DNA from 2 places in the Streptomyces sp. NPDC004266 genome. Region 2 is predicted to be linked to the other one. Evidence: riboswitches for the same ligand, from Rfam matches in the RefSeq annotation. Region 2 holds a riboswitch; the other holds the start of a gene.
The links. A riboswitch is a leader RNA that binds a small molecule or an ion and turns the genes downstream of it on or off. The one in region 2 is predicted to bind glycine.
Positions count from the first base shown of each region.

Region 1: another riboswitch for glycine. It lies ahead of gcvT (glycine cleavage system aminomethyltransferase GcvT); the one in region 2 lies ahead of gcvP (aminomethyl-transferring glycine dehydrogenase).

Region 1 is NZ_JBIAMM010000010.1:99,964-107,256, forward strand. It holds gene glyA (serine hydroxymethyltransferase) at 1-799, opposite strand, end outside; gene gcvH (glycine cleavage system protein GcvH) at 831-1,208, opposite strand; gene gcvT (glycine cleavage system aminomethyltransferase GcvT) at 1,286-2,410, opposite strand; glycine riboswitch at 2,585-2,684, opposite strand; gene ACFYUZ_RS23780 (AAA family ATPase) at 2,845-3,501, shown strand; gene ACFYUZ_RS23785 (enhanced serine sensitivity protein SseB) at 3,626-4,366, shown strand; gene ACFYUZ_RS23790 (enhanced serine sensitivity protein SseB C-terminal domain-containing protein) at 4,445-5,239, shown strand; gene ACFYUZ_RS23795 (ABC transporter permease) at 5,602-6,630, shown strand; gene ACFYUZ_RS23800 (ABC transporter substrate-binding protein) at 6,740-7,293, shown strand, end outside.
Region 2 is NZ_JBIAMM010000020.1:106,084-113,376, reverse strand. It holds gene ACFYUZ_RS35125 (MerR family transcriptional regulator) at 1-624, shown strand, start outside; gene ACFYUZ_RS35120 (bifunctional nuclease family protein) at 689-1,162, shown strand; gene ACFYUZ_RS35115 (MerR family transcriptional regulator) at 1,355-1,972, shown strand; gene ACFYUZ_RS35110 (DNA polymerase IV) at 2,100-3,467, shown strand; gene ACFYUZ_RS35105 (PRC-barrel domain-containing protein) at 3,522-3,896, opposite strand; glycine riboswitch at 4,010-4,109, shown strand; gene gcvP (aminomethyl-transferring glycine dehydrogenase) at 4,289-7,174, shown strand; gene ACFYUZ_RS35095 (DUF5999 family protein) at 7,261-7,293, opposite strand, start outside.

The DNA.
Region 1 (7,293 bases), on a different contig from region 2:
CGATCACGTGCTCCAGCGGGCCGCCCTGGAAGCCGGGGAAGACCGAGGAGTTCAGCTTCTTCGCGAACTCCTTCTTCGCCAGGATGATGCCGCCGCGCGGGCCGCCGAGCGTCTTGTGCGTGGTGGAGGTCACCACGTCCGCGTACTCGACCGGGTTCGGGTGCAGGCCCGCGGCCACGAGGCCCGCGAAGTGGGCCATGTCGACCCACAGGTAGGCCTCGACCTCGTCGGCGATCCGGCGGAACTCGGCGAAGTCCAGCTGGCGCGGGTACGCCGACCAGCCGGCGATGATCACCTTGGGGCGGTGCTCCTTGGCGAGGCGCTCGACCTCGGCCATGTCGACCAGACCGGCCTCGTCCACGTGGTACGCGACCACGTTGAACTGCTTGCCGGAGAAGTTCAGGCGCATGCCGTGGGTGAGGTGGCCGCCGTGCGCCAGGTCCAGACCCAGGATCGTGTCGCCGGGCTGGGCGATCGCGAAGAGGGCGGCCTGGTTCGCGGAGGCGCCGGAGTGCGGCTGGACGTTGGCGTACTCGGCGCCGAACAGGTCCTTGATCCGGTCGATCGCGATCTGCTCGGCCACGTCGACGTGCTCGCAGCCGCCGTAGTAGCGGCGGCCCGGGTAGCCCTCGGCGTACTTGTTGGTGAGGACGGAGCCCTGGGCCTCCATGACCGCGACCGGAGCGAAGTTCTCCGAGGCGATCATCTCGAGGGTGGACTGCTGACGGCGGAGCTCGGCGTCGACGGCGGCGGCGACGTCGGGGTCCAGCTCGTGGAGGGGAGTGTTCAGAAGCGACATGAATCGATCCCTAGGGGTCTCGGGCCCGGTCTCAGTTCCCGGCGAACGCGGTGTACTCGTCGGCGGAGAGCAGCTCGTCCGGCTCACCCGTGACGCGCACCTTGAACAGCCAGCCACCCTCGAACGGAGCCGTGTTCACCAGGGACGGGTCGTCCACCACGTCCTGGTTGGCCTCGACGACCTCGCCCGTGACGGGGGAGTAGAGGTCGCTGACCGACTTCGTCGACTCCAGCTCGCCGCAGGTCTCGCCCGCGGTGACGGTGTCGCCGACGGCGGGGAGCTGGGCGTAGACGACGTCACCGAGCGCGTTGGCCGCGAACTCCGTGATGCCGACCGTCGCGACGCCGTCCTCGGCGGCCGACAGCCACTCGTGCTCCTTGGTGTAGCGCAGCTGCTGGGGGTTGCTCATGACCTGATTCTCCTGGATCGGGGGAGTGCTGATGAACGTGGGTCTTACGGGGTGAGACGAGGAACGAGACGAACGCGTCACTTCTGGCGCTTGTAGAAGGGCAGCGCCACGACCTCGTACGGCTCGTGGGTGCCGCGGATGTCCACACCTACACCCTGGGTGCCGGGCTCGGCGTGCGCCGCGTCCACGTACGCCATCGCGATCGGCTTTCCGAGGGTCGGGGACGGGGCGCCGGAGGTGACCTCGCCGACGACCTCGCCGTCCTTGACGACCTGGAAGCCCGCGCGCGGGACGCGGCGGCCCTCGGCGATCAGACCGACCAGCTTGCGCGGCGGGGCGGACTCGGCGCGCTCGGCGGCCTTCTCCAGCGCCTCGCGGCCGACGAAACGGCCCTCGTTGGTCGTCTTCTCGAACTTCACGACCCGGCCCAGGCCCGCGTCGAAGGGGGTGAGGGCGGTGGTCAGCTCGTGGCCGTACAGCGGCATGCCCGCCTCCAGGCGGAGCGTGTCGCGGCAGGACAGGCCGCAGGGGATCAGGCCGACGCCCTCGCCCGCCTCGGTCAGCGCCTTCCAGACGCCCTCGGCGTGGTCGGGCTTCAGGAACAGCTCGAAGCCGTCCTCGCCGGTGTAGCCGGTGCGGGCGATCAGGGCGGGCACGCCCGCGACGGTGCCGGGCAGGCCGGCGTAGTACTTCAGGCCGTCCAGGTCGGCGTCGGTGAGCGACTTCAGGATGCCGGGGGACTCCGGGCCCTGGACCGCGATCAGGGCGTACGCGTCACGGTCGTCGCGGACCTCGGCGTCGAAGCCCTCCGAGCGGGCGACGAGCGCGTCCAGCACGACCTGGGCGTTGGAGGCGTTCGCGACGACCATGTACTCCGTCTCGCCGAGGCGGTAGACGATCAGGTCGTCGAGGATGCCGCCGTCCTCCTGGCAGATCATCGTGTAGCGGGCGCGGCCGTTGCCCACGGTGGAGATGTTGCCGACCAGCGCGAAGTCCAGCAGCTCCACGGCCTGCGGGCCGGTGACGGTGATCTCGCCCATGTGGGAGAGGTCGAAGAGGCCGGCCTTGGTGCGGACGGCGTTGTGCTCGTCGCGCTCGCTGCCGTACCGCAGCGGCATGTCCCAGCCGGCGAAGTCGGTCATGGTCGCGCCCAGCGAACGATGCAGGGCATCGAGGGCGGTCAGACGGGGGGCAGTGCTCATGGGGTGGCTCCCGGGTCCCAAGGGCGTGATCGGTGACGAAAACACATGACGGGCGAGGACGTCCTCCCCATCTGTCATGGAACCTGAGAGGTTCACCGAGAGCATCTCGTCACCGAGAGATCGGCTTGCACCTTGGGTGGGGACACGGCGAGGCGTCCCGCTTTTCAGATCTGCCTCATCCACGCGGTACGGGGCCTGAGAGATTCAAGGGAGGGTCTTGCTCCTTCGGCGCCCGGACGCGCTCGGCGGTCCGGAACTCTCCCGCGCGGATTCGAGCGGCCGGTATGCGGTTGTGCGGCGACTGTGCGCGCCTGGCGCGCACATCATCGCACGCGGTGTCGGCGGGGCAAATCGCTTGCGCCCCATTACCATTTCTTTACACTTCATGGGCAAGGGTCTCCTCAGGTCTCCTGAGACCCGACAGGGGGAGAACGATGAGGATCCAGCACACCGGCGCGTACGCGGCGAGCACCGGCATACCGTCCCAGCGGGCCCGCGCCCGGAGCCGCGGACGCCTCCTGCGGGACCTGCGCGAGCGCGGGGGCCGCGGCCCCCGCTCCCTCGCCTTCGCCGCCGGCGACCTCGTCGTCGTCTCCGGGCTGCCCGGCAGCGGCAAGTCCACCCTGATGAAGCGCGCCGCCCGGGGCGGCGCCATCGACTCCCAGGACGTCCGCGAGCGCTGGGAGGCCCGCATGCCCCGCCTCCTGCCCTACGCCGTCTACCGCCCCCTGGTCCGGATCGCGCACTACGCCGCGCTGCGCCGCGTCCTGCGTTCCGGCGCGAGCGTGATCGTCCACGACTGCGGCACCCAGTCCTGGGTGCGGGCCTGGCTCGCCCGCGAGGCGAGACGGCGCGGCCGCGCCCTGCACCTGCTCCTCCTCGACGTCACCCCGGACACCGCCAGGGCCGGCCAGCACGCCCGGGGCCGCGGCGTCTCCGCGTACGCCTTCGGGCGCCACCGGCGGGCCGTCGGCCGGCTCCTGCGGGCCGCCGAGTCGGGCACCCTCCCGCACGGCTGCGCCTCGGTGACCCTCCTCGACCGGGCCGCCGCGGACTCCCTGCGCAGCATCGGCTTCCGGCAGGCCGCCTAGGGCCTGTCCCGGCCGTCCCGGGACGCCCCTACCCTTCCCTTCTGGCCACGGCGGCGCCGGGGCGGCGTTAGGGTGCTGCCGGGCGGCCGGTGCGGAAGGCCGCGCGAGAAGGGGAAACGCGACCGTGGACGTGACGTGGCCGGGCAACGAGCTCGAAGAGGTCCTTGCCGCCTCACTGGGCAATCCCGAGGCGGGAGCCCGCCTCGTCGAGGTGCTGGGCCGCAGTCCGGTGTGGGTGCCCCTGCCCAACGGCGGAGGCCCCGACAGCCAGGGCCTCGACCTCGCCACCATGGAGCTCGACGGCGCGGCCTACGTGCCCGTCTTCAGCTCCGAGCAGCAGTTCCGCGCCTGCGTCGGCGACCACGTGTCCTTCACCGTCGCCCCCGCCCGTGACTTCGCCCGCGGCCTGCCCCCGCAGCTCGGCATCGCGGTGAACCCCGGCGGCACCGTCGGCGTCCCGCTGCCCCCGCCCGCCGTCGCCGAGCTCTGCCGCGTCGGCCGCACCCCGCTCGACGGGCCCGCCACCGGCGGCCGCGTCCGGCTCTTCGAGCCCGACTGGCAGGACGACCCGGTCGACTTCCTCGCCGCCGCCTCCGCCGAGTTCGAGGCCACCGGCGTCGTCGCCACCGCCCGCCGCGCCCTCGCCAGCGTCGAGGGCACCGAACCCGCCCTCTTCGTCGGCGTCCAGCTGGGCGGCTGGGACGGCGTCGACCGGAACGCCCCCCTGGACGCCCTCGGCCGCGCCCTCGGCCGGGTCGAGGTCGCCTGGCCGGTCAACCTCATCCTGCTCGACATGGCGCAGGACCCGGTCGGCGACTGGATGCTGGAGCGGGTGCGCCCCTTCTACCAGCGTGGCGGCGCCTGAGCGGCCCCCTGTTTAAGCTGAACTGACTCGATCGCTGGACAGACGTACGTGGTGGACGGAAGAGGGGCGGGACCCAGGGTGAGCGCGTCAGGCACCGCTGCGACCGGAGGACGGGTCGAGCACATGCTGCGCCAGGTGGCACCCGGACGCTACGACGCGTACGAGCAGCTGCTGCACGCCCTCGCCGACGGCGAGCTGTGGATGCTGCTCTGGCAGGGCGCCCCCGGCTCGCCCGACGCCCAGTACGGGAACATGGAGGTCGACGGCTACGGCTACGCGCCGTGCGTCACCTCCGCCCAGGAGCTCGCCGCCTCCGGCTGGAACCGCGCCCACGAGCTCGTCACCGGTCGGGACATCGCCCGCGCCCTCTACCCGGACCGCTGGGGCGTCTGGCTCAATCCGCACGCCCCCGGCGGCGGCGTCGGCATCCCCTGGGCCGACCTGCGCCGGATCGCCACCGGTCTCGACCGGATGCCCGCCGGGCCGCTGCGGGTCACCGAGCCCGCCCTGGAGATGCCGCAGTTCTACGCCCTGCTCACGCAGAACGCCCACCGCACCCCGGCCGTCCGGGCGCTGCGCCGCGGCTGGGTGCAGCCGGCGCTCGGCTCCCCGTACCTCGTCATCGGTCTCGACCTGTACGACACGTCATCGGCGGCCGTCGACGAGGTCCGCTCGATGATGCGCCAGTCGATCGGCACCGTCCCCGACGGACTGCCCGTCTCGACGGTCGCGCTCTCCGACGCGTACGACCCGGTGGCCCTGTGGCTGCGGGCGAACGCGCGCCCCTTCTACGACCGCGAGGCGCACGCCGGGCGCGGCTCCGCCGCCGTGCCGGGGTACGGGTACCCCCCGCCGACGCCGTCCGGATACTGAGACGTCCCTCGTGTCCCACTTGTCGGCAAAGGCCTCCGGAGTCCGCTCCGGAGGCCTTCGTTCACCCCAATTCGACAGCTCGCGCCACCAGTTGCGCGACATGTCCGATTGCGGGCAAGAGGGACCCGGTTGGTCCGCTCACGTGATCGGGACGTCCGGATAACGGAAGTCGCAGCACCGCATCACGTTTGAGCAAACATTCCCCGTCAGGGCTGGCGGGTGATCGCGAGCACATTGAAGACTCCCCGGAACACAGGGCGTTCGGTTCCTTTCGAGCCGGTGTCCAGCAGGTTGTTCCACCGAGCCGCTACCCGCGGCGGGCAAGGGCCGGCTACCGGCGGCCGAGAGGGGTCCTCACCACGATGACGGCACCACTGCACGAGAAGAGTGCGGGCGAGGCGACCGCCACCGTCGACGGCGCGCCCGACGCTCCCGGCACTCCGGACAACCCCGGCGCCACGGGCAAGGCGATCGAGGGGCGTTCCCCCTGGAAGATCGCCTGGACCCGCCTCAAGCGCGACAAGCTGGCCCTCGCGGGTGCCTTCGTCGTCGTCTTCCTGATCCTCGTCGCGATCTTCGCGCCGGTCATCGTGGGCCTCCTGGGCCACCCGCCGGACGAGTTCCACGAGGACCAGATCGACCCGCTGTTCGGCACGCCGATCGGCTCCTGGGGCGGTGTCAGCGGCGACTTCCTCTTCGGCGTCGAGCCCGTCAACGGCCGCGACGTCTTCAGCCGGATCGTCTACGGTGCCCGGATCTCGCTGCTCGTCGCCTTCCTGGCGGCGGTCTTCGCGGTCTTCCTCGGCACGATCCTCGGCGTCATCGCGGGCTACTTCGGCGGCTGGATCGACGCCGCCCTCAGCCGGGTCATGGACGTCATGCTCGCCTTCCCGCAGCTGCTGTTCACGATCGCCCTGGTCTCGGTGCTGCCCAACCAGTTCCTCGGCCTGGACGGATCGGGCGTGCGCATCGCCGCCCTCATCCTGGTGATCGGCTTCTTCGGCTGGCCGTACGTCGGCCGCATCGTCCGCGGCCAGACCCTCTCGCTGCGCAACCGCGAGTACGTCGAGGCCGCCCAGAGCCTGGGCGCCGGCCGCTTCTACATCCTGCGCCGCGAGCTGCTGCCCAACCTGATCGCCCCGATCATGGTCTACGCGACCCTCATGATCCCCACCAACATCCTCACCGAAGCGGCGCTCAGCTTCCTCGGCGCGGGTGTGAAGCCTCCCACCGCTTCCTGGGGCCAGATGCTGTCGACGGCCATCACCACCTACGAGTCGGACCCGCTGTTCATGGTGATCCCCGGCCTCGCGATCTTCATCACCGTTCTGGCGTTCAACCTCTTCGGCGACGGCGTGCGTGACGCGCTCGACCCGAAGGGCTCCCGCTGACCGTTCGCCGACGACACGCAAGACCCGCCCCTGCCGCTGGCGACAGGAGGCCCACCCCAATCGGCGGACCGCCGTAACGGCCGCCACTATCCCGGAGGTTGCTGGACCCATGCTGAAGAGCTCTCAGCGCAGAATCGCCGCGGGCGCGCTGCTTGCGGCGGCCACGATGGTCGTCACCACCGCCTGTGGCGGCGGCAACGGCGACGGTGGCGGCAAGGGCAGCGCGGGCGCGGCCGGCTTCAACGCCGCCGTCAACAAGGTCGCCAACGCGTCCGACAAGAAGGGCGGCGAGCTGAAGTTCATCGGCTCGCAGGAGGCCGACTCGTGGGACCCGCAGCGCGGCTACTACGGCTTCGTGTGGGACTTCGCCCGCTACTACACCCGCCAGCTCGTCACCTTCAAGGCCGAGCCGGGCGCCGCCTCCACCGAGCTGGTCCCCGACCTCGCCACCGACGCCGGCAAGGTCTCGGCCGACGGCCTCACCTACACCTTCACCCTGAAGGACGGGGTCACCTGGGAGGACGGCAAGCCGATCACCTCCAAGGACATCAAGTACGGCATCGAGCGCATCTGGGCCCAGGACGTCATCTCCGGCGGCCCGATCTACCTCCAGCAGGTCCTCGACCCCAAGGGCGAGTACAAGGGTCCGTACAAGGACACCTC
Region 2 (7,293 bases):
ATCCGGTTCCTGGAGGCCGAGGGGCTGGTCGAGCCCCGGCGGACGGCCTCCGGGTACCGGAAGTTCAGCCCGGAGGACGTGGAGCGACTCGCCCGCATCCTGCGGATGCAGCGGGACCACTACCTTCCGCTGAAGGTCATCCGTGAGCACCTCGACGCCCTCGCGCGGGGCGAGGAGATCAAGCTCCCGGCGCCCGGGCGCCGGCGGGACCTGCTGGAAGGGGCCTGGGAGCAGGACGAGGCGGAGACGCCGACCGTCGCGCGGCTCGGACGGGCCGAGCTGATCGCCGCCGCCGAGGTGAGCGAGGCCGAGCTCGCCGAGTGGGAGTCGTACGGCCTGATCGCCGAGGCGGAGGGCGGCGGCTACGACGCCGACGCCGTCACCGTCGCCAGACTTGTCGCGGATCTGGGGAGATTCGGTCTGGAGCCCCGGCACCTGCGGGCCGTCAAGGCGGCCGCCGACCGGGAGGCCGGGCTGATCGAGCAGGTGGTCGCGCCGCTGCGCCGGCACCGTAACCCGCAGACCAGAGCCCATGCGGAGGCCACCGCGCAGGAGCTCGCCGCGCAGTCGGTGCGGCTGCACGCGGCCCTCGTCCAGAGCGCCCTGGGGATCCGGCTCCAGTGACCCGGTGAGGCGTCCGGCGGGGCCCGACTATCCAAACCGGTCGGGCACGTCCTAGGGTTGCTGTGTGAACGAGCTCGACGTTGTGGGTGTCCGGGTGGAAATGCCCTCCAACCAGCCGATCGTGCTCCTGCGTGAAGTGGGAGGCGATCGGTACCTCCCCATCTGGATCGGACCGGGGGAAGCGACCGCGATCGCCTTCGCCCAGCAGGGGATGGCCCCGCCGCGGCCGCTGACGCACGACCTGTTCAAGGACGTGCTGGAGGCCGTGGGACAGGAGCTCACCGAGGTCCGCATCACGGATCTGCGCGACGGTGTCTTCTACGCCGAGCTGGTCTTCGCCAGCGGCGTCGAGGTGAGCGCGCGGCCGTCGGACGCGATAGCGCTGGCCCTTCGGACCGGGACGCCGATCTTCGGCAGCGACGGCGTGCTGGACGACGCCGGCATCGCGATCCCGGACGAGCAGGAGGACGAGGTGGAGAAGTTCCGCGAGTTCCTCGACCAGATCTCACCGGAGGATTTCGGAAGCAGCAGTCAGTGAGGCGCGGCGGCGCGGCCGGAGGCCGTCCGCGGGGTGCCGTCAGAGCATTCGAGTAGCCTTTCCCGGGAGAGGGACACGCGAAACCACTCTCAGGGTGATTATCACTCGGCGTGCCGAGTGTGGCGATCGTTGACGCACCCCGAGTGACTGCCTACCTTCGTGTGGGCAGGTCAAGGACGGAGGGTCGGCGTGATGAGCAGCGCGGACGGTACGGCAGGGAGCTCCCTCGGACGCGCGTCCGGAGAGAGCGCGCCGTATCCGCTTCACGGCAGTGTGGGCGACTTCGGGACGGACACCGGCGTCGGCATCGCCGACGCGGCGATCGGCTACCGCGGACCGACGGCCTGCGCGGCCGCCGGGATCACCTACCGCCAGTTGGACTACTGGGCGCGCACCGGACTCGTGGAGCCGAGCGTGCGGCCCGCGTACGGGTCGGGGACCCAGCGGCTGTACAGCTTCCGCGACGTCGTCGTGCTGAAGATCGTCAAGCGTTTCCTCGACACCGGGGTGGCGCTGCAGAACATCCGGGCCGCGGTGCAGCACCTGCGCGCCCGGGGCTTCAGGGACCTGGAGCGGATGACGCTCATGAGCGACGGGGCCACGGTCTACGAGTGCTCCTCGCCCGACGAGGTCGTCGACCTCCTCCAGGGCGGGCAGGGCGTCTTCGGCATCGCCGTCGGGGTGGTCTGGCGCGACGTCGAGGCCGCGCTCTCGCAGCTCCACGGGGAGCGCGTCGACACGGGCGAGACGCTGGTCGGGCACAACCCCGGCGACGAGCTGGCGCGCCGGCGGCGCGACAGGGCGGTCTGAGGACGTCCCCGGTCCGGGTGCTCCGACGGCTTCCGCGGTCCGGGCGTGCCTCGCCCGCAGGGGGCGGCCCGGGGTCTCCGGGAGTTCGGCGGGGGCGTTGTCAGTGGCGTGAGGCAGCATCGGACCTGTGAGAGCCGCGCCCACGATCCTGCATCTCGACATGGATGCCTTCTTCGCCGCCGCCGAGCAGGCGTCGAAGCCCAGCCTGCGCGGAAAGCCCGTGATCGTCGGCGGCCTCGGGCCCCGGGGCGTGGTCGCCACCGCCTCCTACGAGGCGCGTCGCTTCGGGGTGCACTCGGCCATGCCGATGGGCCAGGCGCGGCGGCTCGCGCCGAACGCGGCCTATCTCGTGCCGCGCTTCGCCTTCTACCGCTCGATCAGCGAGCAGGTCATGGAGCTGCTCCGGCGGCTCTCCCCGCTCGTCGAGCCGCTCAGCCTCGACGAGGCCTTCGTCGACCTCGAGGCCGGCGGCGTCGCCGACGACAGCGCGAGCGCCCGGGCCGCGGGGGAGCGGCTGCGGGTGGACATCCTCGCGACGACGGGGCTGACCGGGTCGGTGGGGCTCGCCGGATCCAAGATGATCGCGAAGATCGCCTCCGAGGAGGCCAAGCCGGACGGGCTCGTCCTCATCGAGCCCGGGACCGAGCGGGAGCTGCTCGGACCGCGGTCGGTGCGGATCCTGCCCGGGGTCGGGCCGGCCACCGGGGAGCATCTGCGGCGCGCCGGGATGACCAGCGTCTCCGACCTCGTGGAGGCGGGCGAGGACGAGCTCGTACGGCTCCTGGGGCGGGCGCACGGGACCTCCCTGCACCGGATGGCCCAGGGGTACGACGACCGGCGCGTGGTGGCCGAGCGGGACGCCAAGTCGGTGTCGGTCGAGGACACCTTCGACGTGGACCTCCACGACCGGGTGCGGATCCGGCTGGAGGTGGAACGGCTCGCGGAGCGGTGCGTGGGGCGGCTGAGGGCGTCGGGGCACTCGGGGCGGACCATCGTCCTGAAGGTGCGGCGGTACGACTTCTCGACGCTCACCCGGTCCGAGACGCTGCGGGGCCCGACGGACGACCCGGCCGTCGTGCGGGAGGCGGCGGGGCGGCTCCTGGAGGCGGTGGACACGACGGGGGGCGTGCGACTCCTCGGGGTGGGGGTGAGCGGGCTCGCGGACTACACGCAGGAGGACCTGTTCGCCCAGGCGGTCGCCGACTCCGCGGCGGACTCCGGGGCGGAGCCGGAGGCGGGGGCCGTGGCCGAGGCGGAGGAGGTCGTCGATGCCGGGGAGCACGGCCCCGTGGAGAGGGACTGGGCGCCCGGGCACGACGTGCGGCACGCGGTCCACGGGGCCGGGTGGGTCCAGGGGAGCGGGGTCGGGCGGGTCACGGTGCGGTTCGAGGAGCCGTGGTCCGGGCCCGGGCGGGTGCGGACGTTCTCCGTGGACGACCCCGAGCTGGAGCCGTCGGAGCCGTTGCCGCTGGTGCGGGGGGCCACGGTGGCCTGACCCGCACCGGCGGGGCGGTGCGGGTCCTTCCGTGGTCGCCGGCCCGTGGGGCCGTCAGGCGCCGTCCTGGCCCGCCAGGCGGCCGAAGTCCTTGTCCGGGACGTCGGAGGGCGGGGGCGGCAGGGCGAGGCTGTAGTGGCGGTAGAGCTGGAGTTCCTGTTCGGGGGAGAGGTGGCGGCCCACGCCGAAGTCGGGGGCGTCCTTGATGAGCGCCCGCTCGTACGGGATGTGGAGGCCGTCGTCGAGGAGGGTGCTCGGTTCCAGGGGGACGAAGGCGTCCCGGCTGAACAGCCCGGTGCGGACCGCGGCCCATTCGGGGATGCCGGTCGCGTCGTCCAGGTACACCTCGTCCACGGTTCCGATCTTGTGCCCGTTCCGGTCGAACGCCTTGCGGCCGATCAGGCTGCGCGGATCGATATCGGTCTGCACGGTCCCTCCAACTGGTCGCAACTGCTCTACACCCCTACGAAAGTGCACATCTGGGATGTCGGCCACTTGAGCGATGGAAGCCGCAACCTCGCTGGTAGGCTGGTTGTGGCTGTCGACCCCGTGCGGGAGAGTCCCCCGGAGAAACCTTCCGGTGGGCGCCGAAGGAGCAAATCCTCCCCGGAATCTCTCAGGCCCCTGTACCGCGCGGACGAGGTCACTCTGGAAAGCAGAGCGGATGTCCGACGGCATTCCGCTCTCACCGACGGTGAAAGCCGGCGGGCCGCGAGGCGTGCCGGTGAAACTCTCAGGTTGAGATGACAGAGGGGGAGGCCGTCCGGGCACCCGCGCCGTGGTGCCCCTCGCAGGTCGTGACGACCAGGAGGCCTCCGTACATGACCGCCAACCGCACTCCGCTCTCCGAGCTCGAACAGGGCATTCCGTTCGAGCAGCGGCACATCGGGCCCGACGCCGAGGCGCGCGCCAAGATGCTCGCCCAGGTCGGTTACGGCTCGCTCGACGAGCTCACGGCCGCCGCGGTGCCGGACGTGATCAAGAACGCCGAGGCGCTGGGCCTGCCGGCCGCGCGCACCGAGGCCGAGGTCCTCGCCGAGCTGCGCACGCTCGCCGACCGCAACCAGGTCCTCGCCCCGATGATCGGCCTCGGTTACTACGGGACCTTCACCCCGCCGGTCATCCTCCGGAACGTGATGGAGAACCCGGCCTGGTACACGGCCTACACCCCGTACCAGCCGGAGATCTCCCAGGGCCGCCTGGAGGCCCTGCTGAACTTCCAGACCATGGTCGCCGACCTGACCGGTCTGCCCACCTCCGGCGCCTCCCTCCTCGACGAGGGCACCGCCGCCGCCGAGGCCATGGCGCTGTCCCGCCGTGTCGGCAAGGTCAAGAACGGTGTCTTCCTCGTCGACGCCGACGCCCTGCCGCAGACCATCGCGGTCATCGAGACCCGCGCCGAGCCGACCGGCGTCGAGGTCGTCGTCGCCGACCTGAGCGAGGGCATCCCCGCCGAGATCGCCGAGCGCGGTGTCTTCGGCGTGCTCGTCCAGTACCCCGGCGCCTCCGGTGCCGTCCGCGACATCAAGCCGCTGATCGACGCCGCGCATGAGCTCGGCGCGATCGTCACCGTCGCCGCCGACCTGCTCGCGCTCACCCTGCTCACCTCGCCGGGCGAGCTGGGCGCCGACATCGCCGTCGGCACCACGCAGCGCTTCGGCGTCCCCATGGGCTTCGGCGGCCCGCACGCCGGCTACATGGCCGTCCAGGACAAGCACGCCCGCTCCCTCCCCGGCCGTCTCGTGGGCGTCTCGGTCGACGCCGACGGCAACCGCGCCTACCGCCTGGCCCTGCAGACCCGCGAGCAGCACATCCGCCGCGAGAAGGCCACCAGCAACATCTGCACGGCCCAGGTGCTGCTCGCCGTCATGGCCGGCATGTACGCCGTCTACCACGGCCCGGACGGTCTGAAGCAGATCGCCGAGCGCACCCACCGGTACGCCACGCTCCTCGCCGCGGGCCTCACCGCCGGTGGCGTCGAGGTCGTGCACGGCTCCTACTTCGACACCCTCACCGTCCGCGTGCCCGGGAAGGCCGACGAGGTCGTCGCCGCCGCCCGCGAGGCCGGGGTGAACCTCTACCGCGTCGACGCCGACCTCGTCTCGATCTCGTGCGACGAGACCACCGGGCGCGCGCAGCTCGCCGCCGTCTGGGGCGCCTTCGGCGTCACCGCCGACGTCGAGGCCCTGGACGCCGGCACCGAGGACGCCCTCCCCGCCGGTCTGCTGCGCTCCGACGCGTACCTGACCCACCCGGTCTTCCACGCGCACCGCTCCGAGACCTCGATGCTGCGCTACCTGCGCAAGCTCGCGGACCGTGACTACGCGCTCGACCGCGGCATGATCCCGCTCGGCTCCTGCACCATGAAGCTGAACGCGACCACCGAGATGGAGCCGGTGACCTGGCCCGAGTTCGGCCAGATCCACCCCTTCGCCCCGGTCGAGCAGGCGCAGGGCTACGTCACGCTCATCACCGAGCTGGAGGAGCGCCTCGCCGAGGTCACCGGCTACGACAAGGTGTCGATCCAGCCGAACGCCGGCTCGCAGGGCGAGCTCGCCGGCCTCCTGGCCGTGCGCGCCTACCACCGCGCCAACGGCGACGAGCAGCGCACCGTGTGTCTCATCCCGTCCTCCGCGCACGGCACCAACGCCGCCTCCGCGGTGATGGCCGGCATGAAGGTCGTCGTCGTCAAGACCGCCGACGACGGCGAGATCGACGTCGAGGACCTGCGCGCCAAGATCGCCCAGTACCGCGACGAGCTGTCCGTGCTGATGATCACCTACCCGTCCACGCACGGCGTCTTCGAGGAGCACGTCGCCGACATCTGCGCCGAGGTCCACGAGGCCGGCGGTCAGGTGTACGTCGACGGCGCCAACCTCAACGCGCTGGTCGGCCTGGCCAAGCCCGGTCACTTCGGCGGCGACGTCTCGCACCTGAACCTGCACAAGACCTTCTGCATCCCGCACGGCGGCGGCGGCCCCGGCGTCGGCCCGGTCGGCGTCCGCGCCCACCTCGCCCCGTACCTGCCGAACCACCCGCTCCAGCCCACCGCGGGCCCGGAGACCGGCGTCGGCCCGATCTCGGCCGCCCCCTGGGGCTCCGCGGGCATCCTGCCGATCTCCTGGTCGTACGTGCGCCTCATGGGCGGCGAGGGCCTCAAGCGCGCCACCCAGGTCGCGGTGCTCGCGGCGAACTACATCGCCAAGCGCCTGGAGCCGCACTTCCCGGTGCTCTACACCGGTCCGAACGGGCTGGTCGCGCACGAGTGCATCGTGGACATCCGTCCGCTGGCCAAGGCCACCGGCGTCAGCGTCGACGACATCGCGAAGCGCCTCATCGACTACGGCTTCCACGCGCCGACGATGTCCTTCCCGGTGGCCGGCACGCTGATGATCGAGCCCACCGAGTCCGAGGACCTGACCGAGCTCGACCGCTTCTGCGACACGATGATCGCGATCCGGGGCGAGATCGAGAAGGTCGCCTCGGGCCAGTGGCCCGCCGACGACAACCCGCTGCACAACGCCCCGCACACCGCGGCCGCGCTGGGCGGCGAGTGGAACCACCCGTACACCCGCGACGAGGCCGTCTTCCCGGCCGGGGTCTCGGCCGCCGACAAGTACTGGCCGCCGGTGCGCCGCATCGACGGTGCCTTCGGCGACCGGAACCTGGTCTGCTCCTGCCCGCCGCTGGACGAGTACGACAACTGATCACGCGCCGAGGGCCGGTTCGGAGGATCTCCTCCGGGCCGGCCCTCGGCGTTCTCTCCCTCGTACGGCGTCCTTCCGCGCCCTTCTCAGGCGGCGGTCGTCACCTGTCCCGCGGTGAG